One region of the Lysinibacillus sp. DFXJR4 genome, then DNA from elsewhere that is predicted to be linked to it. Evidence: riboswitches for the same ligand, from Rfam matches in the RefSeq annotation. Region 1 holds a riboswitch; each other region holds the start of a gene.
The links. Region 1 has a riboswitch for cobalamin ahead of cobT (nicotinate-nucleotide--dimethylbenzimidazole phosphoribosyltransferase). Riboswitches for the same ligand answer to the same signal wherever they lie in the genome.
Positions count from the first base shown of each region.

Region 2: another riboswitch for cobalamin. It lies ahead of AC2CGN_RS02900 (glutaredoxin family protein); the one in region 1 lies ahead of cobT (nicotinate-nucleotide--dimethylbenzimidazole phosphoribosyltransferase).
Region 3: another riboswitch for cobalamin. It lies ahead of AC2CGN_RS11665 (ABC transporter substrate-binding protein); the one in region 1 lies ahead of cobT (nicotinate-nucleotide--dimethylbenzimidazole phosphoribosyltransferase).

Region 1 is NZ_JBXUNW010000001.1:325,292-335,618, forward strand. It holds gene AC2CGN_RS01515 (glycerol-3-phosphate dehydrogenase/oxidase) at 1-219, shown strand, start outside; gene AC2CGN_RS01520 (alpha/beta fold hydrolase) at 224-1,141, shown strand; gene miaA (tRNA (adenosine(37)-N6)-dimethylallyltransferase MiaA) at 1,128-2,030, shown strand; gene hfq (RNA chaperone Hfq) at 2,140-2,370, shown strand; gene AC2CGN_RS01535 (rhodanese-like domain-containing protein) at 2,479-2,781, shown strand; gene AC2CGN_RS01540 (nuclease-related domain-containing protein) at 3,010-3,960, shown strand; partial or broken gene AC2CGN_RS01545 (helix-turn-helix domain-containing protein) at 4,116-4,238, shown strand; gene AC2CGN_RS01550 (DMT family transporter) at 4,443-5,303, shown strand; cobalamin riboswitch at 5,360-5,536, shown strand; gene cobT (nicotinate-nucleotide--dimethylbenzimidazole phosphoribosyltransferase) at 5,626-6,687, shown strand; gene AC2CGN_RS01560 (trimeric intracellular cation channel family protein) at 6,756-7,361, opposite strand; gene AC2CGN_RS01565 (methionine gamma-lyase family protein) at 7,618-8,868, shown strand; gene AC2CGN_RS01570 (MerR family transcriptional regulator) at 9,029-9,403, shown strand; gene glnA (type I glutamate--ammonia ligase) at 9,465-10,327, shown strand, end outside.
Region 2 is NZ_JBXUNW010000001.1:570,032-580,358, reverse strand. It holds gene AC2CGN_RS02940 (MarR family winged helix-turn-helix transcriptional regulator) at 1-101, opposite strand, end outside; gene AC2CGN_RS02935 (YczE/YyaS/YitT family protein) at 215-844, shown strand; gene AC2CGN_RS02930 (LysR family transcriptional regulator) at 951-1,901, shown strand; gene AC2CGN_RS02925 (DUF817 domain-containing protein) at 2,122-2,898, opposite strand; gene dut (dUTP diphosphatase) at 3,197-3,634, opposite strand; gene nrdF (class 1b ribonucleoside-diphosphate reductase subunit beta) at 3,647-4,615, opposite strand; gene nrdE (class 1b ribonucleoside-diphosphate reductase subunit alpha) at 4,603-6,696, opposite strand; gene nrdI (class Ib ribonucleoside-diphosphate reductase assembly flavoprotein NrdI) at 6,693-7,052, opposite strand; gene AC2CGN_RS02900 (glutaredoxin family protein) at 7,049-7,273, opposite strand; cobalamin riboswitch at 7,394-7,571, opposite strand; gene AC2CGN_RS02895 (alpha/beta hydrolase) at 8,163-9,179, opposite strand; gene AC2CGN_RS02890 (response regulator transcription factor) at 9,511-10,194, opposite strand; gene AC2CGN_RS02885 (sensor histidine kinase) at 10,197-10,327, opposite strand, start outside.
Region 3 is NZ_JBXUNW010000004.1:39,483-49,809, reverse strand. It holds gene AC2CGN_RS11670 (acyl-CoA dehydrogenase family protein) at 1-1,567, shown strand, start outside; cobalamin riboswitch at 1,878-2,063, shown strand; gene AC2CGN_RS11665 (ABC transporter substrate-binding protein) at 2,266-3,228, shown strand; gene AC2CGN_RS11660 (FecCD family ABC transporter permease) at 3,225-4,226, shown strand; gene AC2CGN_RS11655 (adenosylcobinamide amidohydrolase) at 4,223-5,680, shown strand; gene AC2CGN_RS11650 (cob(I)yrinic acid a,c-diamide adenosyltransferase) at 5,696-6,259, shown strand; gene AC2CGN_RS11645 (heterodisulfide reductase-related iron-sulfur binding cluster) at 6,493-8,727, shown strand; gene AC2CGN_RS11640 (acetyl-CoA C-acetyltransferase) at 8,926-10,131, shown strand; gene AC2CGN_RS11635 (3-hydroxybutyryl-CoA dehydrogenase) at 10,131-10,327, shown strand, end outside.

The DNA.
Region 1 (10,327 bases):
GGTATCGAGGCAGAGATGGTATACACACCAAGTGACTTCTTTATTCGTCGTACAGGCTTGTTATACTTTGATATCGATGCTGTTAAACGTTATAAACAACAGGTTATTCAAGTGATGCAGCAACGCTTACATTATACAGAGCCACAAAAAAACATGTATATTGCTCATCTAGAACAGGCTATTTTAGATGCAACAAGTTTTGTGGAAGAGGGAGTGTAGGGAAATGGAACGTTACATTGAAATGTCAGACGGCCATTTTGTCTTTACGCGTACATTACAGCCGTCAAGTACATGTATTGGCCATATTCATATTTTGCACGGTATGGCGGAGCATAGTGGGCGCTATATAAAGTTTGCTAGCGCACTAACGGCAGCTGGGTATGCAGTAACTATGCATGATCATCGTGGGCATGGCGAGACGGCAGGCTATAATGGTACATTAGGGTTTTTTGCTGAACAAAATGGGTTTGATCGAGTCGTAGAGGATGTCCATGAGGTAGTTACAGCATTACATGAACAGTTTGCAGATGTCCCTTTCATACTTTTTGGACATAGTATGGGATCGTTTATTACGAGAAGATTTATACAACTGTACAGCCACCATGTTGATAGGGTAATTCTTTGTGGAACAGGGCATGTGACAACCTTGCATGCGATGGGGAATTTAGTAGCGAGAGCCTTAGCGAAGCAGCTTGGAAAAGAGACAGAAAGCAAGCTATTAAACAAGCTGAGCTTTGGAAGCTTTAATAAGCAATTTTCCAATTCGAAGACGGCGTATGATTGGTTATGCTCTGTTGAAAACGAGGTACAAAAATATATAGATGATCCATATTGTGGCTTTATCCCAACAAATCAATTTTTTGTAGATTTGACAACAGGTTTTATGACCTTAAATCGAAAAAATGAAATGGCTAAAGTAAGAAAAGATCTTCCTATTCTTTTGATAAGTGGTAGTAAGGATCCAGTGGGAGATCAAGGGCAGGGTATTTATGCTGTTGCTGAGCAATTCGCTGTGGCAGGCTTACAGAATGTGACAGTCTATTTATTTGAGGATAAACGCCATGAAATTTTAAACGAGGATAACCAAGAGGCAGTCTATCAAGTTTTATTACGGTGGTTAGAAAAAAATGATACAAGATAAAATAAAACAGGCAGAGGTCGTCGCAATTGTTGGCCCAACTGCTTCAGGTAAAACAGCATTAAGTATTAAGCTAGCAAAAAAATATAATGGTGAAATTATAAACGGTGACTCCATGCAGGTCTATCGAGGCTTAGATATTGGTACGGCTAAAATTACTGAGGAAGAGATGGAGGGGGTGCCACATCATTTACTTAGCTTTAAGGAGCCAACGGAGGCTTTTTCAGTAGCAGACTATCAAAGATTGGTGCGAACGAAAATTGCAGAAATTCGAGCACGGGAGAAGTTGCCTATTATTGTAGGGGGCTCTGGTTTATATGTGCAGGCAGTGCTCTATGATTTTCAATTTACAGAGGAGCAGGTAGATGAGGTGGCACGAAAGGCTTATTATGAAGAGCTTAAAAAATTAGGCCCTGAGGCAATGCATGAGAAGCTAGAGAAGCTTGACCCACAAACTGCGGAGTCCATCCATCCCAATAATACGCGCCGTGTGATACGAGCATTAGAGATGATTGAGCTAAGTGGTGTTTCTAAGGCTTCCAAGGCACAAAATCGTGGAGAGATTCCTCTCTATAACCATGTTGTTTTAGGGCTTGGTCAAAATATGTCTCGAGAAGAGCTATATGATCGAATTAACCACCGTGTTGATGTGATGATGGACAACGGTTTGTTAGAGGAAGTAAAGGGGTTATGGCAGCAAAATATTCGAGGTGTACAATCCATTCAAGCGATTGGCTATAAGGAATTGTATGATTATTTGGATGGTAAATGCTCACTTGATGAAGCACTTGAAAGCTTAAAGCAAAATTCCCGTCGCTATGCCAAAAGACAATTAACCTATTTCCGTAATAAGATGGATATCTATTTTATTTCAAATGGTGAACAAATTTAAAACATCCCATTACAGAATAGAGAATTTCTAAAAATTACTAATTGCTAAAATGGTAGAACATGCTACTATAGGAATGAAGAGGTAGAAAGAGAGTAGGGAGGCATTTTTGATGAAGTCAATTAATTTGCAAGATACGTTCTTGAACCATCTACGTAAAAACAGTGTATTTGTAACTGTGTTTCTTTTAAACGGCTTTCAATTAAAAGGAACTGTAAAATCCTATGATAATTTTACAGTGTTGTTAATTGATGCTGAAAGTAAGCAGCATCTTATTTACAAACACGCTATTTCTACATTCGTTCCTGTAAAGCAAGTAGATTTTTTAGAAACAGAGCAATAAAAGCATGTAAATATGATATGAAAACAGTTAGTGTTCATGACACTAGCTGTTTTTTTGCCTTCGAGCTATAATGTAATAGGAAATTGATATTTTGGAGGACAAACTTTTATGAAATCAATGGATACAACGCAATTATTAGAACTATTAGACGCTAATGAAGATCTTTACATTATAGATGTTCGTGAGGAAGATGAGGTAGCTCAAGGTATGATTCCTGGTGCTCAGCATATAGCGCTTGGAACCATTCCAGAACGTCTAGAGGAATTAGATGCGACGAAACCATATATTATTGTTTGCAAGGCTGGCGGTCGTTCAGCAAATGCTTGCTCCTATTTAGAAGCTCAAGGCTTTGATGTAACAAACCTTGAAGGTGGTATGCTTGCCTATGATGGTGAGTTAGAATTTAAATAACATTGATTTTGAAGCCTTCGCTTTAGTATGCGGAGGCTTTTTTTGTCGAATACAAGTAGGAATTTATGTTTTGATGGGGGGAGTGCTGAATGGAGGGGAATATGTGCAGAATTGATTAGTATTTATGCTAGATAGAAGGCCGCTTGTGCTTGATAGCAAGAGAAAAACACTCGATTGAACACAATTCATTCTAGCTGATATGATAGATACAAGAAAGGTGGTGATAAATTGCAAACAACCCAGCGAAAAAAGCCCCACAAACTGTTAAAGCTTGAAGCGTTATTACGCAGACTGCAGAAAACATCCCCAAATTATCCGTATTTTCAAGAGTTACATCGAAAATTGAGTGCTGGTTTTCAAGGTGAGCTCCGAGTTGATCGACTTTGGCAAGAAATGAACTTCACTTTCCCTCATCAAATATTCTATGATTATTGTTTTATCAATAATTCAGGTTTTACACATCAAATCGATACACTATTTGTGACACCACATTTTCTATGCTTAATAGAAATTAAAAATATTTTAGGAAAACTTGATTTTGATGATGTAAAGAGACAATGTATTCGTACAACTTCGGATGGAAAAATAGACAGTTTCATCTATCCAGTAGATCAACTATTTCGGCATCAAAGCTATTTCCAAATATTATTAAAGCAACTAAATATAGAGCTCCCAATTGTGAAAGTGATCGTAATTGCAAATCCTTCTACCATAATTGGTCAATTAAGCACAGAATGTCCAATTATGCATAGTGTGGGTTTACCTTATTTCTTATGGCAACAGCTACAGCATTTTGGTCAACAATCATTAGAAAAGAGTGATTTTCAGAGATTGCTTAAGCACTTAAAATCTATTCGTCAAGATAAATTATGGGAACAAAAACTGATGGAAGATGAATGGAGATCAGGTGTTCTTTGTCCAAAGTGTGCCTATGAGAAGAGCATGTTTTATAGGCATGGCTCTTGGCTTTGTCGAAGCTGCGGTGTAGAAAATAATGAGGCTTTTTTACAAGCATTACAGGATTATCGACTTTTACGGGAAAGCTATATTTCTACAACCACTTTATGCCAAGAATTCAATATACCAAGCAAGTATATTGCCTACCGTATTATAAAAGCGTTGAAGTTTGAAAAGATAGGGAATAATCGCTATAGTCATTATAAAATTTCGGAGTATTAGAAAGCTACACGATGAAAGCGGTCTTCATCGTATATCTTATTAAAATACATAACACTAACAGGAAAAAAATAATCAATTATTTTTATACGCATTTTGATGATCCTCAGATGGATTTAAATTATTTATCAGGCATTTGATAAGGCAAAGCGCTACTAGTTCATAGTAATAAAAGAAATAATGAAATCGCTTCGTTAGTGGGCTATAGTAATGAAGAGTATTTTAGTAAAGTATTTAAAAAATATGTTGGAATGACACCAGCCAAATATCGAACTATTTAAATCTAGTGGATTTTGGTAAAATAAGTATAGAATGACCGAGTTGAAAATAGAAAGGATGAGTAATATGTTCCGATCAATAGCGCCTCCAACAATGTCTTGACAGTAGAGTCTACTGTTTAAGGCATTCCACACTAGCTTGCTCTTCTTGCAATAGATTCTACTGTATAGGCTAAAAACTATATAAGTAGAAAGTAGGAATCAGAAGTGAGCGGAAAATTTGCATTTGTTTTATCTATGATTATCTTTGGGGCTATCGGTGTTTTTGCTAAATATATACACCTGCCATCCAGTGAAATTGCCTTCTGGATGAGTGTGATTGGCTCTAGTTTTTTATTGATAATTTTCATCGTTAAAAAAGAAAAAATAACGAAAGCATCCATTTTGTCTAATATATGGCCATTACTGCTATCAAGTGTAGCGTTATGTGGGAATTGGATTTTTCTATTTCAAGCGTACAAAGAAACAACCATTGCCAATGCAGCGCTTAGCTATTATTTTGCGCCAGTTTTAGTGATTTGTTTATCACCAATTATATTAAAAGAAAAACTGTATCTAAGAAAAATTTTCTATGTAGGTGTGGCTTTAGTTGGATTATTCTTTATTGTCCATAGCCAAGCTACAGAAGAAAATGGGCAAGATATCGGCATTGTGTATGGGCTTATTGCAGCATGTTTCTATACGTTGGTAACTTTTGTCAATAAGTATATTCATGGACTTAAAGAACCGTCAAACACAATTCTGCAGCTTTCTTTAGCAGCGTTATTTCTAGCACTTTATCTTTATGGAACAACTGGATTTCAAATCATGTATATCGATATAAAATCCATCAGTTTACTAATAGCATTGGGCATTGTCCATGCCGGTATAGGCTTCTATCTTTTCTTTTTAGGAATGAGTCATTTAAAGGGGCAAAGCATAGCCATTTTAAGCTATATTGACCCTCTAACGTCATTGGTAATCTCAACGATGATTTTAGGAGAAAAAATGACTATGCTGCAAATAATAGGAGCTATTCTATTGCTTGGCGCGACATTTATTAGTGAAATAGATCAGAAAGAAGTCTAATTTAGCTTTAAAGGTGACATATTGACAGAAAGATATCTTTACAGTAAATTAAAAGAAATTGCATAATAGCATTAGGTGCCCATTGAGGGAGAATAGGGAATAAAGTGAAAGTCTTTAGCGGTCCCACCACTGTAAAAAGGAGTTTCATAGAGAATGCCACTAGCATGGTGCTGGGAAGGTTCTATGAAATGTTGAAATTGAGCCAGGAGACCTGCCTAATTGCTTCGATTATATAGACGATGGAAAAGTCTGTAGTTTATTTGTCATGAATAAACTGCAGGCTTTTTATATTGTCTCGAAAGATTGAAAGGGGAATAGTTTCATGCAATTATTACAGCACACGATTAAAAAAATTCAAAATGCGGATAGCCGTATGATGGAGAAAGCTAGGGAATATATAGACTCTCTGAGCAAGCCACCTGGAAGCTTGGGGAAATTGGAGAATCTTGCTGTACAGCTTGCTGGTATTACAGGAGAATTATTTCCTAAAATTGAGAGCAAAGCAATTATTGTCTGTGCAGCAGATCACGGTGTTTGTGAGGAAGATGTAACTTCAAATCCGCAAAAGGTCACCTTTTTACAAACAATGAATTTTCCAAAAGGGTTAACGGGGGTTTGTGCAATCGCCAGCATAACCAATGCCAAAATTGTAACGGTCGACGTTGGTGTAAAAGAAGATTTACCATTGGATGCTGGAGTCATTCTAAAGAAAATTAAATATGGAACAGACAATATGGCAAAGGGTCCAGCTATGTCAAAAGAGGAAGCTATTCAATCCATCGAAGTAGGAATTGAAGTTGCAACGAACGAAATAAGAAACGGAGCGGATGTTCTTGGAACTGGTGAAATGGGTATTGGGAATACAACACCAAGTGCGGCTATCCTTTCTGTGCTTCATGCCTGTCATCCAAATATAGTAACAGGACTAGGTGCAGGTGTTGGAGCAGGGGGAATTGCGCATAAGGTGGAGGTTATTCAGCATGCTATTGCACTAAACAAGCCCAATCGCCACGATGCTATTGATATTCTTGCAAAAGTTGGTGGCTTAGAAATAGGTGCTATGGCTGGAATTGTACTTGCGGCTGCTGCAAATCACAAACCTGTTGTAATTGATGGCTTTATTTCTACGATTGCTGCTCTCATTGCCTTTGAGCTTGAGCCAAAAGTAAAGGACTACATCATTCCTTCCCATGCCTCAGAAGAACCAGGGGCTAAAATAGCAGCCAAGTTGCTTGGGGTTGAACCAATGCTACATATGAATATGCGTTTAGGAGAAGGCTCTGGTGCAGCTTTAGCCTTTCCAATTTTAGATGCAGCTTGCTCCATGATGAAAAACATGGCAACACTTGAGGAATCTGTAGTGCTAGTAGAATCGAAAGAATAGATCGTAACAAAAAGTATAACAAGCCCATAATTCAAAACTATTTGGGCTTGTTACTATTTATAAAATGCCTATGCCCGATTGAGCTTTCGTAAAGGCAAACGCCATTTCTTCATATAGGAAAGAATTCTTAGCACTGTTATCATACCAAATAATCCATATAAAAAGAGGTCGCCTGTCAATACTTCTAGACCAATCATGAGTCCTGCAAGAGCTGCCCAAACCCCATAAATTTCATCACGTAATACGAGAGGCTTGCGTCTTGCTAAAAGATCTCGAACTATGCCGCCTCCTGAACCAGTTAAGACAGCAGCTACAATCACTGCACTAATGGGCATGTCGAGCTTTACAGCATAGAGGGCACCTTGAATAGCAAATGCCGATAAGCCAATGGCATCCGTAAAGTTTCCCCAACGATGCCAATGCTGAATTAGATGATGTGGAAAAATAAAAAATATAGTAATTGCCGCAAGTGCAATTTGGAACATCATATCCTGTCCCCATAATGTTGTAACAGGCAGGCCAATAAGTAAGTTACGAATTGCGCCACCACCAAAGGCAGTGACAATACCGAGTATATAAACACCGAATAAATCGTATTCTTCCTCCATGGCAATAATTGCCCCAGAAATAGCAAAGGCAATTGTTCCGATAATACTGAAAACCTCCCAAGCCATCCCTTTCACCCCTTCTGAAAAATAATGTACTTTCTCATTAAAGTTAAAAAATTCTATTAAATGTAAGAGAATCTATGAAATTTCAAAAATAATGAAAGAAGTCCGCACATTAGCTTAGCGCAAATTGCGAGTAGAAACAATAGGCAAGTTTTGCAGACACATCTACAAATTGTTAAGATAAGATAGGAGAAAGTGAAAACTTCAATTTGTGGTTGTAGATGCCCGCAATGGAAGAAATGTGAATGGAGAAGAATGCATGACTTTTACAACGAATTTAACAGAAGAAACGTTAGCATTGGCTACCAAAATAGAGGATAAGGTTCGCCCGTTTCAAAGGAAGGTAGACGAGATGGCGTTCTTTAATCAACAAAAGGTGCTTGCAGCTTTTAGGAAGCATCAAGTGAGTGACTATCATTTACACCCTTCTAATGGATATGGTTATGATGATGAGGGACGTGACAATTTAGAGCGTGTTTATGCAGAGGTTTTTGGAGCGGAGGCTGCCATTGTACGTCCGCAGATTATTTCAGGGACACATGCCATTACGCTTAGTCTATTCGGCGTGCTGCGACCGGGTGATGAATTGCTGTATATTTCAGGTCAACCATATGATACATTACAAGCCATAGTAGATGGCGGTGATAAGGATACTGGCTCATTAAAGGATTATAAAATTGGTTATCGACATGTAGATTTAATAGAAAATCAACTGATTGATTGGAACGGTGTAGCGACTGCTATTACAGAGAATACAAAAATGATTGCGATTCAACGATCAAAGGGCTATGCATCACGTCCATCCTTTACTATTGAAGAAATTGCTTCAATGTGTGTGAAAATCCGTGAATTAGCACCACAGGCTATCATCTTTGTCGATAATTGCTATGGAGAATTTGTGGAGGCTCAGGAACCGACAGAGGTAGGGGCAGATTTAATGGCAGGCTCTCTGATTAAAAATCCAGGCGGTGGCTTAGCCAAAATTGGTGGCTATATTGCTGGTCGTGCCGATTTAGTTGAAAAATGTGCCTATCGTATGACGTCACCGGGTATTGGTGCAGAAGCAGGTGCAACACTAAATACGCTTGGTGATTTTTATCAGGGCTTTTTCCTAGCGCCACACGTTGTAGCACAAGCATTAAAAGGCGCAATTTTCACAGCGGCAATGCTAGAAGAAGTTGGCATGTCTACATCTCCAAGCTATGATGCGAAACGAACGGATTTAATTCAATCTGTTTCATTCCAAACGGCTGAACAAATGATTGCTTTTTGTCGCGAAATCCAAGCGAACTCACCAATCAATGCCCATTACGCACCAGAGCCAGCCTATATGCCAGGCTATGAGGATGATGTCATAATGGCGGCTGGTACCTTTATTCAGGGCTCCAGTATTGAGCTTACAGCAGACGGTCCTATTCGCCCACCATATACGGCATTTATTCAAGGCGGTCTCACATATGAGCATGTAAAATTTGCTATTTGTAGTGCAGTTCAAAAAATTCAGCAATAGATAAGGTGGAAAAAACTATTCAAATCGTGATTTTGAATAGTTTTTTTACAATTTTGTAGCAGTCGAAAAAATATTTAAAAACGATGTTAGGAAACCTTACATACTTGTTGACACTGTAAAAATTTCGTTATATGATTAGCGGGTATTGGAGGGGACTTAAATGAGTCGTGAAATTAGACGAACTATGCCGTTATTATCTATGAGTATCGTGATGCAATTGACCGAGCTTTCGGCACGCCAAATTCGTTATTATGAAGAACACCATTTAATTGAGCCGCACCGAACAGAAGGCAATCGTCGAATGTTCTCATTAAATGACGTCGATACATTGCTAGAAATTAAAGATTACTTAGAACAGGGCATGAATATGGCGAAAATTAAAAAATTATTCGCTAAAAAGAGTAACCCTGTGACGACAGATGAGCCGGATTTAAGTGACTCAGAATTACGTCGTATCATGCGTGAGGAAATGCGTCAAGCACAGCGCATGCAAAAATCATCCATCCGACGTGGGGATTTATCCCGATTCTATTAAAAGCCTTTAATAGGGTAGGGTAAAGATAAAAGCTAGACAAATTATAGGAGTGTGGAAAACTGTGGGTAAATACACAAAAGAGGACATTAAACGTCTTATCGAGGAAAAAAACGTAAGCTTTATTCGTCTACAATTTACGGATATACTTGGCACAATTAAAAACGTTGAGATTCCTGTAAGCCAATTAGACAAAGCGCTAGAAAATAAAATGATGTTTGATGGTTCATCTATTGAAGGCTTCGTTCGTATCGAAGAATCAGATATGTATTTATATCCTGATCTAGATTCCTTCGTGGTGTTCCCTTGGACTTCTGAAAAAGGGAAAGTAGCACGCTTCATTTGTGATGTATACACTGCGAAAGGCGAACCATTTGCTGGTGACCCACGTAACAACCTAAAACGTATCCTAAGAAAAATGGAGGATATGGGCTTCACAAGCTTTAATTTAGGGCCTGAGCCAGAGTTCTTCTTATTCAAATTAGATGCAAAAGGCGAACCAACATTAGAGGTTAATGACCACGGTGGTTACTTTGACTTAGCGCCAACTGATCTTGGTGAAAATTGCCGTCGTGATATCGTATTAGAGCTAGAAGAGATGGGCTTTGAAATTGAAGCTTCTCACCATGAGGTAGCTCCTGGACAACACGAAATTGACTTTAAATATGCAGATGCTATCACAGCTTGTGATAATATCCAAACGTTCAAATTAGTTGTAAAAACAATTGCACGTAAACACGGCTTACACGCTACTTTCATGCCAAAACCATTATACGGTGAAGCTGGCTCTGGGATGCACTTCAATGTTTCATTGTTTAAAGGCAAAGAAAATGCTTTTTATGATGAATCGACTGAATTAGGTCTTTCTGAAACAGCTATGCAATTCATGGCAGGCGTTCTTGCGCATGTTCAAGGCTTCACAGCTGT
Region 2 (10,327 bases), 240 kb from region 1:
AAATATTGTCCTTTTGTAAGATCTAATTCTTTAAATTCTATATTACTTATAGAATCTAATGCCCTAGCAATCATTCCAATCTCTCGTAGGATTTCTTTCATCACTATCTCCTCACAATTTTTTGTTGTAAATACAATAAAAAAGGAATATATTTAATATAACCGATTTTTGTTGTATTTACAACAAAAAAGTAATGATAAAGAGGTAAAGTGCAATGAAATATATCTTTTACGTGGTAGGAATATTACTATTAACCTTTGGTATTTCTTTGACAATACAATCAGACTTGGGGACCTCACCTTTTGATGCCCTATTAGTAGGGCTGTCCAAAAGTGTAGGACTTACGGTGGGTAGCTGGGAGGTAATAATCGCTTTAATAATAGTAGGCTGTAATTCACTTTTACTAAAACAAAGGCCAGAAGTTTTAGGGTTGCTAACAGCATTGATCACAGGTATAGGAATTGATATGTGGCTGTTCTTATTGCACAATTTTGTAACACCCGAGTTATGGTACAGTAAAATTGTCTATTTTAGTATCGGCTTAGTAGTTATCGGTTTGGGAACGGCAACTTATTTGCAGACAAATTTTGCTCCAATCCCCTTGGACCGATTAACATTCATCATCCAAAAATTAACTAGAACAAATATATTTTTGGCAAGGACAATCATTTACCTTGTATTCTTGATAATGGCAATGATTTTACATGGACCAATCGGCATTGGAACTTTATTAACCGTTTGTTTTGGAGGACTATTACTAAATTATTTTATGCCAGTTACTAAGAAAGCTCTCGAACACATTTTTAGTTACTCCAGTACATTACCAAATGACTATAATGATTAGATAACTCAAAATGATTGATTCGTAAGTTCCTCCATACTTTAATCCATTTCTCTCTATGAATAATGCTATAATAGAAGAAATTTATTTAATAAAAGAAGGTACGTATATGGAAATACGACAGCTTGAATATTTTTTAATACTGTGTAGGGAGCTTCATTTTACAAAGGCTGCCGAAAAATTGAATATTTCTCAGCCTACGTTAAGCCATCAAATTAAAGTATTAGAAAATGAACTTGGCATCCCTCTTTTCGATCGTCTAGGGAAAAAAATAGCTGTTACAGATGCTGGTAAAATTTTATATGAGCAATGCACCCATATATTTCGAGCCATTGACAATACAACAAACCAAATTATTGAGCTTAAAGAGGTAAAAGCAGGGAAATTAGTTATTGGAACTTTACCTGGTGAATTAACAAATTTAGTGTCGGATTATTTGTTAGACTATCATCTGGAATATCCAGATGTGCAAGTCTGCATAAATAGCTCGGATGATGTGCTAAAACAATTTAAAGACAATAAAATTGATTTTGCTATAACCTATAAGCAAGAGTATTTCGATTATGAGGAGGAGCAGCTTAAAATCATTCCCTTGTTTACAGAGGAACTACGGTTTGTTGCTCATAGCAATCATCCATTAGCAGTTTCTAATACAATACCTTTTCAGGATATTTTAGAGCTCCCACTTATATTATTTCCAACAATTCACCAATGTAGAAAAGTAATTGATCGTGCAGCTCATAAAGAAAGGCTTCATGTCAAGCCCAAGACAGAGACAGCAAGTATAGACGCTATTTTTAAATTAGTAGAACAAAATGTTGGGGCAACAATTATTTCCAAAACACTTTGTAATTTACATCAATCAACTGCAATTTGTGAGCGCCCTATATGCAATCCACCATTAACAAGAGAAATTGTACTTCTTTATAGAAAAGATAAATTTATTAATTTTGCTGCGAAAGCTTTTATTCACCTTATGGTAGAGGGGCTTGAAAAAACAGGAGTGTCCATTTCAGAAAACAGTAAACGGTTAATTCAAACATTATTAAAGTCTCCATAAAAATGAAAATCCATTGCACTAAGCATATTTGCTGAATGCAATGGATTTTCATTTTGTCTTTGCTAGTTGAACAGATAAGTGCCTTTTCTAATAAAAAATGGTATGCAATGCTGCAAAATAATTATGCGAAAGCTGACAGCCATCCCTTCATGTCATTGACCTAATAGTTTTTCGACAACATGAAAAGCATAAGATTTTCAATAGATAATCAATATTGCTTTCACTCTACCGTATTTCGATAGAATAATTTAAGCTGCGCAACAATCATGATGCTTATCACAACAAGTAAAAACCAAGAGCTTATTTTACCAAAATGGACGATTTCCCATGAAATTTCTTGATTGGGATAAGACCATGCCCCAAAGAACGTTGCAATATTTTCGGCTACCCAAATGAAAAATCCAATTAAAAAGAATGATATAACGATCGGCATTTTATAAATTTTTTTGCGCACTGTAAATTTGACAATCGTACGGTAGAATACAATAAAAAGAGCAGCCATTAAAAGCCATCGAAAATCATAAATAAAATGATGGGTAAAAAAATTTAAATAGATCATGGCTCCAAGTGGGATTGCAAAATAACTCTTTGGCCAGTTAACGATTGCTAAATCAAACCTGCGCCAGGCTTGACAAATATAGCTTGCCACACTGGCATACATAAAACCACTATATAAAGGCACCCCCCAAATTTTTGTCCACGCTTCTTCTGGATATGACCAAGAGTTAAAATTCACTTTATATATTTCTAGTACAAGCCCAATCATATGAAATAGAAAAATAACTTTCAATTCATCTTTTGATTCCAATTTAAATTTATACATAAGATATTGTGCCAAAAGACAAATGATTAATATAAAGTCGTATCTTGAAATGCCAGGTATTTGGATTGCGTTTGAAAGTGCAAGTGTCATAAATATCACAACAGGGAAAATACAAGATAATGATTGATGATAAATAAAGTAAGCTAAATCTTTAAAAAAACTCTTCAAATTCATTCACCTCAATAGAACTAACTTCAAACTCTTGTTAGAAGAATATAAGATATTTTATCAAAAATCAATATATTTTTATTGATAATCAATAAATTTATTAATCTATATCTTGGAACTAAAATATGCGAAAAACGTCTTTTGTTTTCTTCATTGGTGGTACGTCATAAAAAAACCCGATAGTTAGATTTTTTTCTAACTATCGTTGCATTGTTTATGGTGGCAATAAAAAAAGAATTAAGTTCAGTAATACCGAACCTAATTCCTTTTCAGTTATAGAATTTCTTTCAAAATTTAACTAACCTTATTTTACACCACTCGCCCCAAACCCAGACGTTCCACGAACAGTAGGCGATAATTCATTTACTTCTAGCAATTGAATTGTAGGCACAAGCTGAATGACCATTTGAGCAATACGCATTGATTTTTCTACTATAAATGTCTCTTTACCATGATTGATTAAGATAACACCTATTTCGCCCCTGTAGCCTTCATCAATTGTGCCTGGACTATTTAGAACTGTTATACTATGTTTTAATGCTAGTCCGCTTCTTGGACGAATTTGAGCTTCCGTTCCTTTTGGTAATTCAATTTGTAAGCCTGTTTTAATTAGTTTAGCTTGTCCTGCTGGTATCTCTACTGCCTCAATTGAATAAAGATCCATTCCAGCATCACCTGGATTGGCCTGCATCGGAAGCATTGCATCAGCATGTATTCTTTTGATTTTCACGTCTAAGTTCATTATTTTTCATCCTTAACGATTAAAATTAAATGTGTCGTCTGTAATCGGTGCTACTTTTGCCTTGGCATAAGTCGAGCCCTTTTGTGAAAAGAAGTCATATGTGGAGCCTTCATTACGAATACCATTCATCACAATCGGATTGACTTCTTCTTCTGGGAACATTGATTCGAAGCCGACATTCATTAACGCTTTATTAGCATTATAGCGTACATAGGCTTTGACTTCAGGAGATAATCCTGTTTCCGCATAAATATCATCCGTATATTTCATTTCATTTTGATATAAATCTAGTAATAATTCATAGCCCCATAAACGTAGCTCTTCTTGTTTTTCTTTTGAAAATTTCTTGAATAGATTTTGAGCAAAAAATCCAACTGCGACACCATGGATGGATTCGTCGCGTAAAATAAGCGAAATAATTTCAGCACTGTTTCGTAGGAAGCCTTGTCCTCCTAAGTATAGCGGGTAGAAAAAGCCAGAATAGAAAAGGAAAGATTCAAGCATAACGGAGGAGAACATCGCCTTCCATAAGCTTTCTGGATTGTCTTCTTCAATACTATTATAAATAGCTGCAATTTTATTGGCCTTATACTGTAGAAATTCATTTTTCTTAACCCATTCAAATAGCTCATCTATTTCTTCGTTTGTACAAAGTGTTGTGAAAATATAAGAATAAGATTTGGCATGGATGGCCTCAAATGCATCAAAAACAGTTAGGACCGCCTTCTCCTGTAAATCGTCTGTATAAGCGGCCACACGATTCATCCCTATATTTGTTTGGACGGTATCCAGTAACGTTAATCCTGCGAACACTTTTTTATACGTGTCTTGATGCTCAAAGCTTTTCCACTGTTTAATATCTTTGCTGACCGCAATTTCTTCAGGAAACCAAATTTGCTTCCATTGCTGGTCCCAAAATATTTGTGCAAGTTCACTCGTTGCCTTATTCCAATTGACTGCCTCATATATTATATTTGACATGCTACACACTCCTCTAAGCTTTGTAAACGTTGGCGAACATAGTAAACGGACTTAATTCCCTTTATCCATGCATAAATATATACTTTAGCCAATTGTTCTGTAGTCCAATTGTCAGTTACATAAAGCGTCATCGAAATGCCTTGGTCAACATGTTTTTGAGAGGCTGCATATAAATCAATTAAGTCATATGGATCAATATCGTATGCTTCTACATATAAATGACTGTTTTCATTTGTTAAATGTGGCATTGGATAAATTGTTCGGCTATCCGCATAATCACGTACCTCTACGCGCTCTGTACAAGGAGCAATAGAAGCCGTACAGCTACGGATGTAAGAAATACTTCCAGTAGGTGCAATCGCCAAACGATATGAATGAAATAATCCATATTGCATAACATCCTGCTTTAAATTCTCCCACATTTTTGCTGTTATGATTGGAATATTTCCAAGCGCTTTTAGCACAGCAGGTGACAGTTCTTCCTCTGTTTTATTTATATATTGATTAAAGTAAATACCTGAAGCATAGTCACTTTCCTCAAATCGGTAGAATGTTTCGCCTCTTTCTTTTGCCATCACCATTGAAGATTTGAGTGAAAAATAATTCATCGCCTCCATAAAATGATCCATAAAATCAATAGAATCCTTTGAGCCATACATGATTCCCTCAGTAACAAGATGGCCGTGGAGATTCATACAACCAAGCCCTACTGAATGCATTAATTTATTTGCTTTTGCAACAGGGGGTACATTCTTGATGTTCGTCATTTGTGACACATTTGTTAATAGATGCATAGCTGTATCGACTAATGTTTCAAAATTAGTTACTTTGCTTGCTGCATGGATATCAATTGAACCTAAGTTACAGGATACATCTAGCCCATATTCATTCGGCACATCTTGGTCAGTAATAATACTTGTTTCTTGAACTTGCAATATTTCTGTACATAAATTTGACATTTTCACACGACCAATATTTTTAAGCGGATGCACGTTATTGACATTATCATCAAAAATTTCGAATGGATAGCCCGATTCAAATTGCGCTTTTTTTACCTCTGTATAAAGCTTACGAGCATTCAAACGCTTAATTTTACGAATTTTCTGATTATCTAGTAGCTCGTAATACATTTCTGTAATTGAAATTTCAGACATACGCTTACCATATTCTTTAAAAATATCATAAGGACTAAACAATACAATATCTTTATCACGTTTCATAAGTTCAAAGAAAATACTTGGTATAATAATGCCTGTCGATAGAGTTGCAAGACGAATTTTATCATCAGCATTTGGTTTTTTGGATGAAATAAAATTTTCTATATCAGCATGAAAAATATTTAGATAGACTACGCCCGAGCCATTTCGTTGTCCAAGCTGATTGGAATAACTGAAAGAATTTTCTAATAGTTTCGCTACTGGGATTACACCACTTGCACGATTTAGAATCTCTTTAATTGGATCTCCTAAAGGACGTAAATCTGTTAAGTTTACTCCAACTCCACCACCAAGGCGTGATAGCTCCAAACAATACCCTATATTTTCAGCAATACTATTCATAGAGTCATCCATTGATAATTTAAAGCAGCTTACTAGTTCTCCACGTGCTTTCTTTCCACTATTTAATGCTGTTGGAGTTGCAGGCTGATACGCCTCCATCATCGCTTCAACAGAGCGTTCTGCTAATATTGTGTCGCCTTGTGCTAAATACAAAGCAATAATGACAATACGGTCCTCATATTTTTCTAAAATTTCTTCCCCATCACGACTCTTCATGGCATAACTATCGTAAAATTTACTTGCACTCATAAAGGATGGAAAACGGAAATGATAATCATATGCCTTTTTGTATAGCTTTTTAATAAATTCCATCTCATACATATCGATAAATGCTTTTTCATAATAACCCTCATCGACTAAATAACGGATTTTTTCTTCAATATCAATAAAGTAACGGAGACGCACGTTTACATATTCTAAAAAGTAACGGCGTGTTGCTTCTCGATCCTTTTCTAACTCTAGTTGACCTGTTGTACTATAACGATTTAGTACATCATTATTAAGCTTTAAATATGTTTTCACGCGATGACCCTCATTTCATAAAACGTTTGTATTGCATCATAATCAGTTTGATTTCCTCGTAAATCTAATTTACGCACTAGAGGCACATGATACTTTGCTGCAATTTTCTCGCCAGCAGCGCCAAATACTGTATGGCCGAAATTACTGTTGCCACTTACAACTACTCCCTTACAGTAATTTCCGTTTTGTTCTAAAAAACGAGCTACCTTTGCAGGGATATCACCTAATCCGTCTGTGTATGTGATTAAAAGGTAGGGCTCACTCAACTGTAATTCCTCAGACAGCTCCATTGATTTCCCCTTTAATTTTGAGACAACATTTCGGACATTACCTGTACGACTAGCATAAATAATCATAGTGAAATCAGCTCGATTTGAGAAACAATTTCCTTAACATCCCCTATAAATGTCTCATTATATTCAAGAACTGGCACGCTTAAAAATCCTGCATCTATAATAGTTTGCTTTGCTTTTTCATCATGGTCAATATTTACAATTTCTGCTTCAATTCCTACTCGTTGTAATTCAGATTTTACCCAAAGACATTTAGGACAAATTGTTTTTGTATAAAGTTTCATATAAATCCCTCTTTTCATAAAATAAAAGGCTATCTCTTCAAAGAGAGACAGCCTAAAATGGAAACGTTAAAAACACATAAAAATAGCTACGTCCCCATTCCTTAATCCCCGAAGAAATGATTGTTGTGTTTTATATAGGCAGGTCTCCTGGCTTTGCTTCATTCTCTGATTTCCTTCCCATGCGAAAGCACAGTGGCTTAAATCATCGTCAGCTTTACAGTTGCGGGGACAGCGTCGGTATTGCACCGAACTTCCCTATTAAACTACATATAGTAGTACCTTAATAAAACAAACACAATATATTGTTTTCCGATAGAACTAAGTGTACCATCCTTCAAAATAAAAGTAAATCTAGATTAGAGACTTCTTAATAGTAAGATTATTCGATATTTTCCGCAAAATGATAGTAAGCAAGTGGATAAATAGTTCCTAACGCTATAAACAATAATAGACATCTGATAAAGAATTATTTTTATGAAAGTAGTAACACTATGTATTTAAAATCATTTTCCTGCCTTTCCTTGCAAGAAGTAATTATGTAAATACTTTTTTGGAATATACCATCAAAAATATAGGCATAAGCTAATACAATAATTCTTTACATAAAAACAGTCCTTATTCCGAAGAATAATAGACTGTTAAACTTTTGATTGTTGATAAATCCTTACATATTATTCTAGCCGATAAATAAAGATAGTTCCTTATTAAATTCAGACGTCCGGCGCATTTTATGTTCTCTATCATAGACTTCCTTCACTTTACCATTTTTTGAACTACAAAAGAAATTATTAGCCTCTTCCCTCTTTAAATTATCATTTTTCCATTTGTAGTAAATTCTATTTGTTAGGAAAAGTATTTTCATTCCATTTAGGCACGTATCTATGCTGCCCTACTTAAATGTATCGCACATCCATTGATAAAATTTTTCCTTCTCCTCAAAATTTGGATAATGAGCTGACTCCTCGAAAGAAATAAACTCCTTTTGATCCGCTTCAATCCTATCAAAATAATTTTTTGCTGCATTAGATGAAGTCATAGCGTCGTATTTACCCATTACAAAATAAAATGGTAGCTCAAGTTTGGTAACGATCTTAGGTAGCGGCTTTTCCAAGGTTTCTTTTACAAGCCGTTCTTGTGAATTAGCAACTCCATATGTATAGCGAATTGAATCTAATAAATTATATTCACGACTTAATAGTATATCGCCATCCGACATATTAATAAGTCTTGTAGCGCCGCCGTACTTATACACATAACCTCTTGGAGTCACTGCCTCTCCAGCATGTATTTTTTCAGCGACCCCCTCTAAGTACTTCACATCTTCTGTATTTCCGGCTTTTTTCGCTTCACTTATCGTATTATTCAAATTATCTATTTCACTTTCTTGCATATTGCTCATCTGACCAATCCCAATATAGGCTTCATATTTTTCTGGAGCTTTATAAGCAGCCATTGTCCCTAAGTATGTGCCGTAAGAATGACCTATTAGGATCACTTTCTCTTTACCAAATCGTTTTGAAATATAATCCGTAAGTTCTAATAAATCATCTACAAGTACATCTGCCGTTAAGTTAGAATAATCCTCATTAAAATGATACGATTTGCCGCTTCCTCTTTGATCGTAATTAACGACAGTGAAATCCTTTTCTAATAAGTCTTCGTACTTGGCATAAGGAATTTCGGACACACTCGGTCCCCCGTGTACATATATAATGACCGGGTTATTTTGATCACGACCTCTAATCATGATTTGCTGTTTTGTACCATTGATCTTAACTTGTTCTAAAACGCTAATACTGTTATCCCCTTTTATATTCGAAGTCCATGTGGGACGAAAAAGTACTAATAACAATATTATTATAATAATTACTCCCATATATTTTATTATTTTCTTTATATTTTTCATCTAATTCTATTAATTCCTTTCTGCTAATGTAATTTAATTTATGATCCAATACATGCTTTTAAATGATTGTGAGGGCATTTTTTAGCAATCCTTATTATGAAATGGATTTAAGCTTGTGTATTTTTACCTCCCTTATTCATTACTCTACCAATGAAAGGTAATATGCTGTAGTGCCAGCAAGTCAATAAAAAGTCATTAAAAAACGACATTTTATGACCTTTGGCTAATACATATTACTTCTTTAAAAATAAGTGGCTTTTGCCATGAATTTAAATCTACTAATATAAAAAAAAAGCGTAGACAAAGTCAGTTGAACTTTATCTACACTCTTTTACTTTAATGTTTTTTTATCTACTATAAGACTCTCTTCCATTGCTTTAATAATAGCTGAAGATCTATTTCTAACGTTTAATTTTGAATAAATGGTAGAAATATAGTTTTTTACAGTTCCAATTGAAAGAAACATCTTTTCTGAAATGTCTTTATTGGATAATCCTTGGGTTAAATATTTTAAAACCCTTAATTCTTGATTATTTAAATCATATGGATGATTTATGAGGTTATCGTCAAGATGTTCTGGGTGCTCGTTTTTCTTTATTTGTATCTGGCCAAACACCTCTTTTGCTAATTGTTGAGGGATGAGGGAACCTCCGTGGTAGACCATTTTAATACCCTGAATTAAAAATTCTGGATCAACAGCCTTTAATATATAACCATCTGCACCGGCGTTTAAAGCATCCAAAACGTGAGTAACATCTTGAAAAGTAGTCAGTATTATCACTTTTATATGTGGCCAACGTTTTTTTATTTCATCTGTTGCCTTTACACCATCCATCACTGGCATTTGAATATCCATTAATAGAATATCAAGGCTTTCCATTCCGCATAAATCAATTGCCTTTTCCCCATTTTCTGCAGTACCCACAATCTCAATGTCAGAAATACTTTCAATCACAATTTTTAAGCTTTTTCTTAAAATCTCTTGATCTTCAACTATTGCCGCTTTAATCACCATCATTAAACTTCCTTTGCTATTGGTATGTTACACGTTATTCTCATACCATTATTCAATTTAGAATAAAAGGTAACTGTCCCCGCTAATGCCGATATTCGATCTTTCATTGAGCGTAATCCAAATCCTAAATTCA
Region 3 (10,327 bases), on a different contig from region 1:
GGAATATGCAACACGTGAGCTAATAGATTTTGGAGAGCTTTGTGCTGGAGATATTGATAAGAGAGCGAAGCATACAGATAGAGAGGGCGAGCCTCGATTACAACGTTATAATGCTTACGGTGAAGAGGTATCAGAGATTTGGGTCAATGATGGCTACAAAAAAACAATAGAAGATACGTATAATACAGGGATTGTGGGCTATGTGCATAAGAATATTCCGCAACTAGGAAGAAAGGGTAATTATGTATATAGCTTTGCCCAAGGGTATTTACTATCCCATGCTGAGCCGGGCTTTTATTGTCCTGTTACATTAACAATGGCTACAGCTTATTTACTCGATCACTATGCGAATGATGAGGTAAAGGAACGCTTTTTACCACATGTTTGTGCAACAGGTGATACTGAGCTCTATGAGGGAGCAACCTTTTTAACAGAACGACAAGGTGGCTCGGATGTTGGGGCAAATGCTGTAGAGGCAAGACAGGAAGGCGAGCAGTTCCGTTTATATGGTGAAAAATATTTTGCATCTAATGTAGGCATGTGCGGTGTAGCAATGGTACTGGCGCGACTCCAAGGGGCTTCTGCCGGCTCTAAAGGGCTGACATTATTTGCAGTTCCGTGGCGAGCGGAGGATGGTACTGTGAATAACCTTCGTATTCGTCGCTTAAAGGATAAGCTTGGTGTGAAGGCAGTTCCCTCTGGTGAGGTAGAATTTGAAGGTGCACTTGCCTATATTGTAGGTGAGCCGAATAAAGGAATTTATTATATGCTAGAGGCACTTAATCTATCAAGAATTTGCAATGCCGTAGCTTCTTTAGGTATTATGCGACGTGGCTTTTTAGAGGCAAAGCATTATGTGACAAATCGTTCTGCCTTTGGTAAGCCTTTAACGCAATATCCAATGATTCAGGATACACTAGGAAAATTTGCGGCAAAGCTTCATGTGGAAGTAGCAACAGTTTTTGATCTTATTCAGCTATATGATAAAGTGACAAGTGGTCAGGGCAATCATGAGGATATGATGATGAATCGTTTAAATATAGCCATTATGAAAAAGGAAACAGCCGAGCAAGCGGTGAAATATGCAAGTGAAGCGATTGAATTACATGGTGGAAATGGCTATATTGAAGACTTTGTGACACCTCGCTTACTAAGAGATGCACAGGTGCTTACGGTGTGGGAAGGAACTGCCAATATACTGGCATTAGAGCTGATTCGTTTAGTAGATAAGTTCCAAGCTCATAAGTTGTTTGTACGTATTATGGAGGAACGCTTAGCTAAGGTAGCTAACAGCACTCTAAGCCAATTAGTAGTGGAACAATTAGTACAATTGAAATCGACATTGCATACGTTTAGCTCTTTGGATGAAGCAATGAAAACTTTTGAGGCAAAAGCGGTAGCAGAAAAAATGGCGCATATGTATGAAAGCGTTGTAGCTGTGGAATGGGCTCACAGATTCGGTGGTAAATATGAAAAGCTGGCAGATATATATTTAGAGCATACATGGGCATTAAGAGAACTAGGGGCACCGATGAAAACAGTTCAATATTTTGCAGATATTCTTTAACTTCTTTCAGCAGAAGTTTCCCACCTCTATAGGTGGTGAGATGAATGCGAATTTAAGCTACTTTTCAGAGGGTATCCAAACACCCGCTGAAATAGAGGAACTCAGGCTAAGATCTTCACATCCTGTGAAAACGCCTGAGTGACCAACATCGTGTTGGCCCAAAGCCTCCGGCGGATGTCACGGAATCGAAAAGGAGTTCTTTGTGTAAGCACAAAGCCGATTCCGAACGCAATTATGCCGAGGCATAATTGATTAAAGGAGAAGTCGTCTAGATGGTAGGCGACTTTTTTTGTTTTCATGTATAATAAAATCAACTGAATATTATAAAGGTTCTTTACTTATGTAAAGTGAAAAGGGAAATCGGTGATATTCCGATGCGGTCCCGCCACTGTATGTGCTAGTTTTTTTCAATGTACGCCACTGAAAGTTTTTCGGGAAGGCTTGAAAAAACGTATGGAGCACGAGCCAGGAGACCTGCCTTTATAGAGACACGTTACAACCTACGAGGATAGGGTGGTGGATTTTGCGTATTTTTGTGCATTATTACCCCTCACTTTGGATGAGGGGTATTTGTTTTGTATGAAAGATGTCGATAAATTTGAAAAAATGAGCGATAAACTTATAAAGTTCGTCGATTACTAATCTATCAGCAAAATAATTTGTAAAAATTTACGCATTTATATACTAGGAGGATTCATATGAAGAAATTTTGGAAATTAGGACTTTCCGCATTTTTAGCAATTGGCTTACTTGCTGCCTGTGGAGAAGGAGCAAAAAATGAAAAGCCAGCATCTTCTGAGCAGCAAGAAACAACACAAGTAGACAAAGCAACATTCCCTATGACGATAACAGATGCTGTTGGCAAGGAGATTACGCTGGAGTCACCTCCTGAAAAAATAGTTTCTCTTATTCCAAGTAATACAGAGATTTTATTTGCTCTTGGCTTAAACAATGAAATAGTGGGTGTTACCGATAATGATGATTATCCTGCAGAGGCAACTGAAAAACAAAAAGTTGGTGGTATGGAATATAATATTGAGCAAATTATTGCCTTACAACCAGATATCGTGTTTGCTCATGCTTCGAGTATGACATTTTCTGCAGGGGCCATTGAACAGCTTGAATCTGCCGGTTTAAAGGTTTTTGTGGTAACAAATGCGAAGGACTTTAATGAAATTTACACAACAATTGAACAGCTAGGTCGTGCAACTGGGAAATTACCTGAGGCCAAGAAAATAATTAAAGATATGAAGACAAAAGTAGAAGAGGTTCTTGCAAAACTTGAGGATGTAAAGCCAAAGAAAGTTTTTGTAGAAGCATCTGATGAGCCACATATATTTACAGCTGGTAAAGATACATTTATGAATGAAATGCTAAATATGATTCATGCCGAAAATGTTGCAGCAGATACAGCAGATTGGTATGAAATCAGTTCCGAACAAATTATTGCAAAAAATCCAGATGTCATCGTGGTGACATATCATTATGTACCTGATATTTTAACAAAGCTACCACAGCGTGCTGGCTTTGACACAATTAATGCAGTAAAAAATAAAGCCATTGTTCAGGTAGATGAGAATACAACAAGTCGTCAAGGACCACGTTTAGGAGAGGGTCTTGAAGAGTTAGCGAAAGCGATCTACCCAGAGGCGTTTAAGTGAGTAAAATAGTCACAGCCTATGTAACAGCCATTACACTTCTTATCATTGGCATCTGGTGTGGCGTAGCTATAGGCTCTGTTCATATTCCGCTAGAAGTATTGTGGAATAAAACAGTTGATGAAACGGCTGCCAATATTTTTTGGAAAATACGTCTGCCGCGAGTTCTCCTAGCAGGGCTTGTGGGAGCTTCACTGGCCATTGCAGGAGCTGCCTTCCAGGGCCTGCTAAAAAATCCTTTAGCAGATCCCTATACATTGGGTGTTTCTTCTGGTGCATCAGTTGGTGCAGTAATGACGATATTCTTTGGTCTTTCAATTCCGGTAGTTGGTCTCTATACATTGCCAACCTTTAGTATGCTTGGGGCAGTATTAACAATGGTAGCAGTCATGAGCTTTGCAAGAGTAGTAGATCGTTCTCTGAAAATGGAAACGTTAATTTTAACAGGAGTCATCTTTAGTTCATTTTTAGGCTCACTTATTTCTCTAATGATTGCCCTATCAGGCGAGGAGCTGCGGCAAGTGATGGGGTGGCTACTTGGTTCTGTATCAATGCGAGGCTGGCCTTTTGTGCAAATGATTATCCCATTTGTTATTGTAGGTTCATTGATGCTATGGACACAAAGAAGGGAATTAAATGTGCTGTTATATGGGGAGGAACGAGCAAAGCACTTAGGTGTTAACGTGAAACGAAGTAAGTATTTAATTTTAGTTGGTGGATCCATGCTGACAGGAGCAGCAGTGGCTGTTTCGGGAACAATTGGATTCGTTGGATTAGTCGTACCGCATATGACAAGGATGATTTGGGGCTCAGACCACCGTCATTTATTACCATTGTCCTTTTTAAATGGTGCGACATTGCTTATTATATGTGATTTAATTGCACGAACAATTATTATGCCGAGGGAGCTACCAATTGGTGTTATTACTGCATTTATTGGGGCACCTGTCTTTTCCTATATTTTTTATAAGCAGCGCAGAGGTAAGGGGGTACGGGCATGATCGTCGTTGAACATCTATCAGGTGGCTATGATGGCGTACCAATCGTCAAAGATATTAGTTTTTCAGTAAAAAAGGGAAAAATATTAGGGATATTAGGTCCAAATGGCAGCGGAAAATCCACACTATTAAAAGTGATTACTGGCATATTACCAGCAACGGCAGGTACTATAAAAGTAGATGGCAAAAATATTAGTTCTTACAATGCTCGTGCTTTGGCAAAAAAAATGGCCGTTCTTCCACAATTACATGCGAATGCCTTTTCAAACAGTGTGCGAGATGCAGTATCTCTTGGACGCTATCCACATCAATCGGGTTTTTTTTCCATCTGGTCAGATTTTGATGAACAAGCAGTCCAACACGCAATGGCCCTAACAGATGTGACACGCTACGAGCAGACACCCATGGAATTCTTATCAGGTGGTGAGCAGCAACGAGTTTTTGTTGCCCAGGCTTTAGCGCAGACAGCAGAAATATTATTGCTGGATGAACCGACCAATCATTTAGATATTGCACATCAGCGGCAAATTTTAGATATGGTGCGGAAAGAAGCAATTGAATGCGGATTAACCGTTATTATGGTGTTACATGATATGAACTTAGCTTCTCTTTATTGTGACGAATTATTATTAATGGAATCAGGGCAAATGCGTGCATTTGGGGTACCCCATGAAGTATTGATGGCTTCACAAATTGAAGAGGTCTATCAGGCAAGGGTAGCGACCTATGCACATCCTGAAATTCCAAAGCCACAAATAACGATGATGCCTGCATCGGGTGAGCATCTGCAACGTGCATATATTAACAAAGATAATTTTAAGGTTACTGAACATTATATTCAGTTAAAATCTGAGTTCCCTTTAAAAACAGTGTCTTCTGCCGTCCATAACCCAGGGATTGGCTGGTATGATTGCCTCTTAAATCGCTCAGTTCCAGGGGATTATGTCATAAATGATGTCAAGCGAGAGGTAGCAGCATTTTTACAAAAGGAGAGTTTTTCCTCAACGAGTACAGTTGTTATGCTAACAGCAGTTCCATCAAGGCTAGTAGCAATTAATGAATATGCAGCATCCTTTGGCAGTGTGCTTGTTGCTGTTACTGCTGGTGTTGGCAATGCTGTAGATGTTTCTCGTGTACATGAACGACAGATTGAACCATATATTGGTACTATAAATACATGGGTTATTATCAATGGTAGTCTGTCAGAAGAAGCATTTTTCCAAGCAATGATGACAGCAAATGAAGCAAAAACGAAGGCATTACAGTCAGAAGATGTTTGCGATGAACTAAGTGGAACCATTGCAACAGGTACTGCTACAGATAGTTTGCTGATTGCTGCAACACAAAAAGGTGAGGAAATGCAGTATGGAGGCCCTATTACAGAGGTGGGGAAGATCATTGGTAAGGGTGTTTTTGCGACAACTGTGCAAGCCATTAAAAATTATAAAAATGGATGATAGGAGATGAGAGAGATGAAGCTTTATACGAAAACAGGGGATACAGGCAAAACAAGTCTTATTGGTGGACGTGTTGACAAGGATAGCCTACGAGTGGAAACTTACGGAGCTATTGATGAATTAAATTCATTTATTGGCAAGGCTGTAAGTGAATTAGATCGGGAGCTTTTTAAGGATATTCTTATTGATTTAGAAACGATTCAGCATGAGCTTTTTGATGCAGGTGGGGACCTAGCAAATGTTATGAAGGAGCGTCATTATAAGCTTACGGAGCAGCCAATTGAAGTGTTGGAATCTCGAATTGATGCTTTATCAGATGAAGCACCACCTCTACAGCGTTTTATTTTACCTGGAGGTGCCCCAGCAGCTGCAACCTTACACATTGCCCGTACAGTTGCACGTCGAGCAGAACGCCAAATGGTAACTCTCATGAAGGAAATTCAGGATGTACCAACAATTGTCCAAAAATATTTAAACCGACTATCAGATTATTTATTTGCCGCTGCACGAGTTGTGAACTGTAGAATGAAGGTTTCTGATATTGAATATATTCGAAGCGGTAATGTTTTTAAAAAGTAATATTCTTGTAAAGAAAAAGAAAAACGGCTACTTTGAAAAAATTCAGGGTGGCTTTTTTTCTTGGAAAATGTAAGAATATAAAATTATCAGAAATATTTCCGTTTTATGTTGACTGAATGCTCACTCATTTATTAGAATAGGAATATAATGATGTAATAACGTACATTTACGTATGAGCTAGCAAATTTACCACAAAGAGAGAAAATTACGACAAACTAAAGGGGGGACCAACCATGAGTCCATTATTAATTGCAAACATCGTTTTAACAGTCGTGGTTGTGCTTTATGCAGTAGGATTGTTCTTCTATCTGTTAAAAACACGCTATAAGTTTGTGCAATTGGGGAAAAAGGTTGAGTTTGATGAAAGTGTAAAAGAACGAATTCGTTATATTATGGTCAATGTATTTGGCCAAAATAAACTTCTGAAAGATCCAAAGAGTGGGTTAATTCACGTGATGTTCTTCTATGGATTTTTAAATGTGCAGCTAGGAGCCATTGATTTAATTTGGAAGGGATTAGTGCCTGAATCACATTTACCACTAGGTATTTTCTATGGACTCTTTACTTTCTTCCAAGAGCTTGTGGTCTTAATGATTTTAGTAGCAGTTGTTTGGGCGTTTTATCGTCGCTATGTAGAAAAGCTAGTACGTCTAAAAAGAGGCTGGAAAAACGGTCTTGTATTAATTTTCATTGGTGGCTTAATGGTATCAACATTAATTGCTAATGGTATGGGGTTAATTTGGCATGGTGAGGAATTAACATATACGGAGCCAGTTGCTTCGAGCATTGCTGCTATTTTTAGTTTCCTACCAACAACTGCAGCCGCAGCTATATTCTATGTAATGTGGTGGGCACACTTATTAATTTTACTAACATTCCTAGTGTATGTACCACAATCTAAGCACTTCCACTTAATTGTTAGTCCAATTAATGTTTATATGAATCGTCTAGATCGTGTGGGAACACTAACGCCAATCGACTTTGAAGCATTAGAGGAAGCTGGAGAAAATGCTGAAAGTGAAGATGAAATGCCATCCATTGGGGTTGGACGCATTCAAGACTTTACACAAAAGCAAATGCTAGATTTATATTCCTGTGTAGAATGTGGGCGCTGTACAAATATGTGTCCTGCAACAGGAACTGGTAAAATGCTATCACCGATGGATTTAATTGTGAAGCTTCGTGACCATCTAACATTTACAGGAGCAGTGGTAACAAAGCAAAAGCCGTGGGTACCTTATCAATTCTTTGCTAATACAAAGGGGAATCAGTTAGCAATGGCGGCTGGTGCTGAGGGTGCGGTCATTGAGGATATCTATAGTCCATCTTTAATCGGTGAAGTGATTACGGAAGAAGAGATTTGGGCATGTACAACTTGTCGTAACTGTGAGGATCAATGTCCAGTTATGAATGAGCATGTCGATAAAATAATTGACCTTCGTCGTTATTTAACAATGACAGAAGGAAAAGTAAATCCAGATGCACAACGCGCGATGACAAATATCGAGCGTCAAGGAAATCCTTGGGGCTTAAACCGTAAAGAGAAAGAAAATTGGCGTGACCTTGATCCAACAATCCATATTCCAACAGTCAAAGAGCTGAAAAAATCTGGTGAGGAAATGGACTATTTATTATGGGTAGGCTCAATGGGCGCATTTGATAATCGCTCACAAAAAATTGCCTTAGCCTTCTGTCGCCTATTAAATGAGGCAGGCGTGAAATTTGCGATTTTAGGAAATAAAGAGAAAAATTCAGGGGATACACCTCGTCGTTTAGGAAATGAATTTTTATTCCAAGAGCTTGCGACAGCGAATATTGACGAATTTGAGAAGAACGATGTGAAGAAAATTGTAACAATCGATCCTCATGCTTACAATATCTTCAAAAATGAATATCAAGACTTTGGCTGGAAGGGTGAAGTTTATCACCACACAGAGCTGTTGAATCAGCTAATTGATGAAAATCGACTTGCCTTGAATTATGAAGTTCATGAAACAATTGTATTCCATGATTCTTGTTACTTAGGTCGTTATAACGATGTTTATGATGCACCACGTGAGATACTGCGAGGTATTCCAGGCGTGAAACTTGTAGAAATGGAGCGTAATCGTGAAACGGCTATGTGCTGTGGTGCAGGTGGTGGCTTAATGTGGATGGAAGAACATGTTGGTAACCGTATTAATGTTGCACGTACAGAGCAGGCTTTAGCAACGAATGCATCAGTTATTTCATCGGGCTGTCCATACTGCTTAACGATGCTTGAGGATGGTACAAAGGCAAAAGAAGTTGAGGATACAATTGGAACATTCGATGTTGCAGAGCTATTAGAGCGATCTGTGTTTGGTGAAAAAGGGAAAGCACTTGAAAACCCTGCTGAAGAAGCTGTAGATGAGATGCTTGAAGAGGTAGTGGCTTCTGTAGACAATGTCGAACAAGACAAGAATGTAGAAATTAACGCAGAAAATTGATAGCTATTGTAGAAATATTTTAGTTATCTGAAAAATATAAATTGCACAATAAATAATTGTTTTGTAGAATAAGATTAAATGGAAATGGGAGTGAGACTTTAAACTCCCATTTTTCATAGAGTTAAATCGAGCGAGCGTTCAGTCAACAACGGTGCTCTGATAATTCATAGAGTACGTAAAACAAAAGGGGTGTTTTACTTGAATAGAGCTGTTATTTTAGCAGGAGCAAGAACGGCATTTGGGAAGTTTGGAGGTTCACTTTCAGCATTAAGTGCAAGTGATTTAGGTGCTATCGCCATAAGGGGGGCAATAGAGAAAGCCAATATTTTACCAGATGACGTGAATGAAGTGATTTTAGGCTCCGTATTACAAGGGGGACAGGGCCAAATTCCTTCTAGACAGGCTGCAATTAAAGCAGATTTACCGAAAGCTGTAAAAACAGAAACGATTAACAAAGTTTGTGCATCAGGAATGCGTGCTGTCACACTAGCAGATCAGCTTATTCGTTTAGGGGACGAAGAAGTGATTATCGCTGGTGGTATGGAATCAATGTCCAATGCACCGTACTATCTACAAAATGGTCGAACAGGCTTACGGATGGGTGATTCTACAATAGTAGATGGCATGTTATATGATGGCTTAACATGTGCTTTTGATAAGGCAAGACCACATATGGGGAGCTACGGTAATTCAACAGCCAAGGAGTTTTCATTAAGCCGTGAGGAGCAGGATGCTTGGTCTGTTCGCAGTCATGAGCGAGCACTGTCAGCTATTGAAAAAGGTTACTTTGCTGAAGAAATCGTGACTGTGGAAATTCCACAACGTAAGGGAGAATCTCTTCTAGTTGATACAGATGAGGCACCAAGAACCGGTACATCCATGGAGGTTCTTGCGAAGCTTAAACCAGCCTTTGATAAGGATGGAACAATTACAGCAGGTAATGCACCTGGGGTAAATGATGGTGCATGTGCACTAGTAGTCATGAGCGAGGAACGTGCAGCTCGTGAAGGCAGGGAGCCACTAGCAGTAATTATCGGCCATGAAGAGCTTGCCATTGAGCCAGAGAATTTCCCGCAAACACCTGGCTTAGTAATTAACAAATTACTGAAAAAGACAGGGAAGTCATTAGCAGACATTGATCTATTCGAAATCAATGAGGCCTTTGCCGCAGTAGCACTAGTCAGCAAACAGCTAGCCGATTTAGATGCTGAAAAGGTCAATGTGAACGGTGGAGCAGTTGCGCTAGGACATCCAATCGGTGCATCTGGAGCACGTATTATTTTAACACTTGCACAGGAATTAAAGCGCCGTGGTGGTGGCATAGGAATTGCAGGAATTTGTTCAGGTGGTGGGCAAGGCGATGCGATTATGATTGAAGTACCAAAAACAGGGGGACATGAATGATGGGAATTCAAAAGGTAATGGTCATTGGTGCAGGGCAAATGGGCTCTGGCATTGCACAAGTTTGCGCACAGGCGGGCTATGAGGTCAAATTGAATGACATGAAGCAAGAGTTTTTCGAACGTGGTCTAGGGGTTATTACGAAAAATTTATCACGTGATGTAGAAAAGGGTCGTAAAACAGAGGAAGAAAAAGCGGC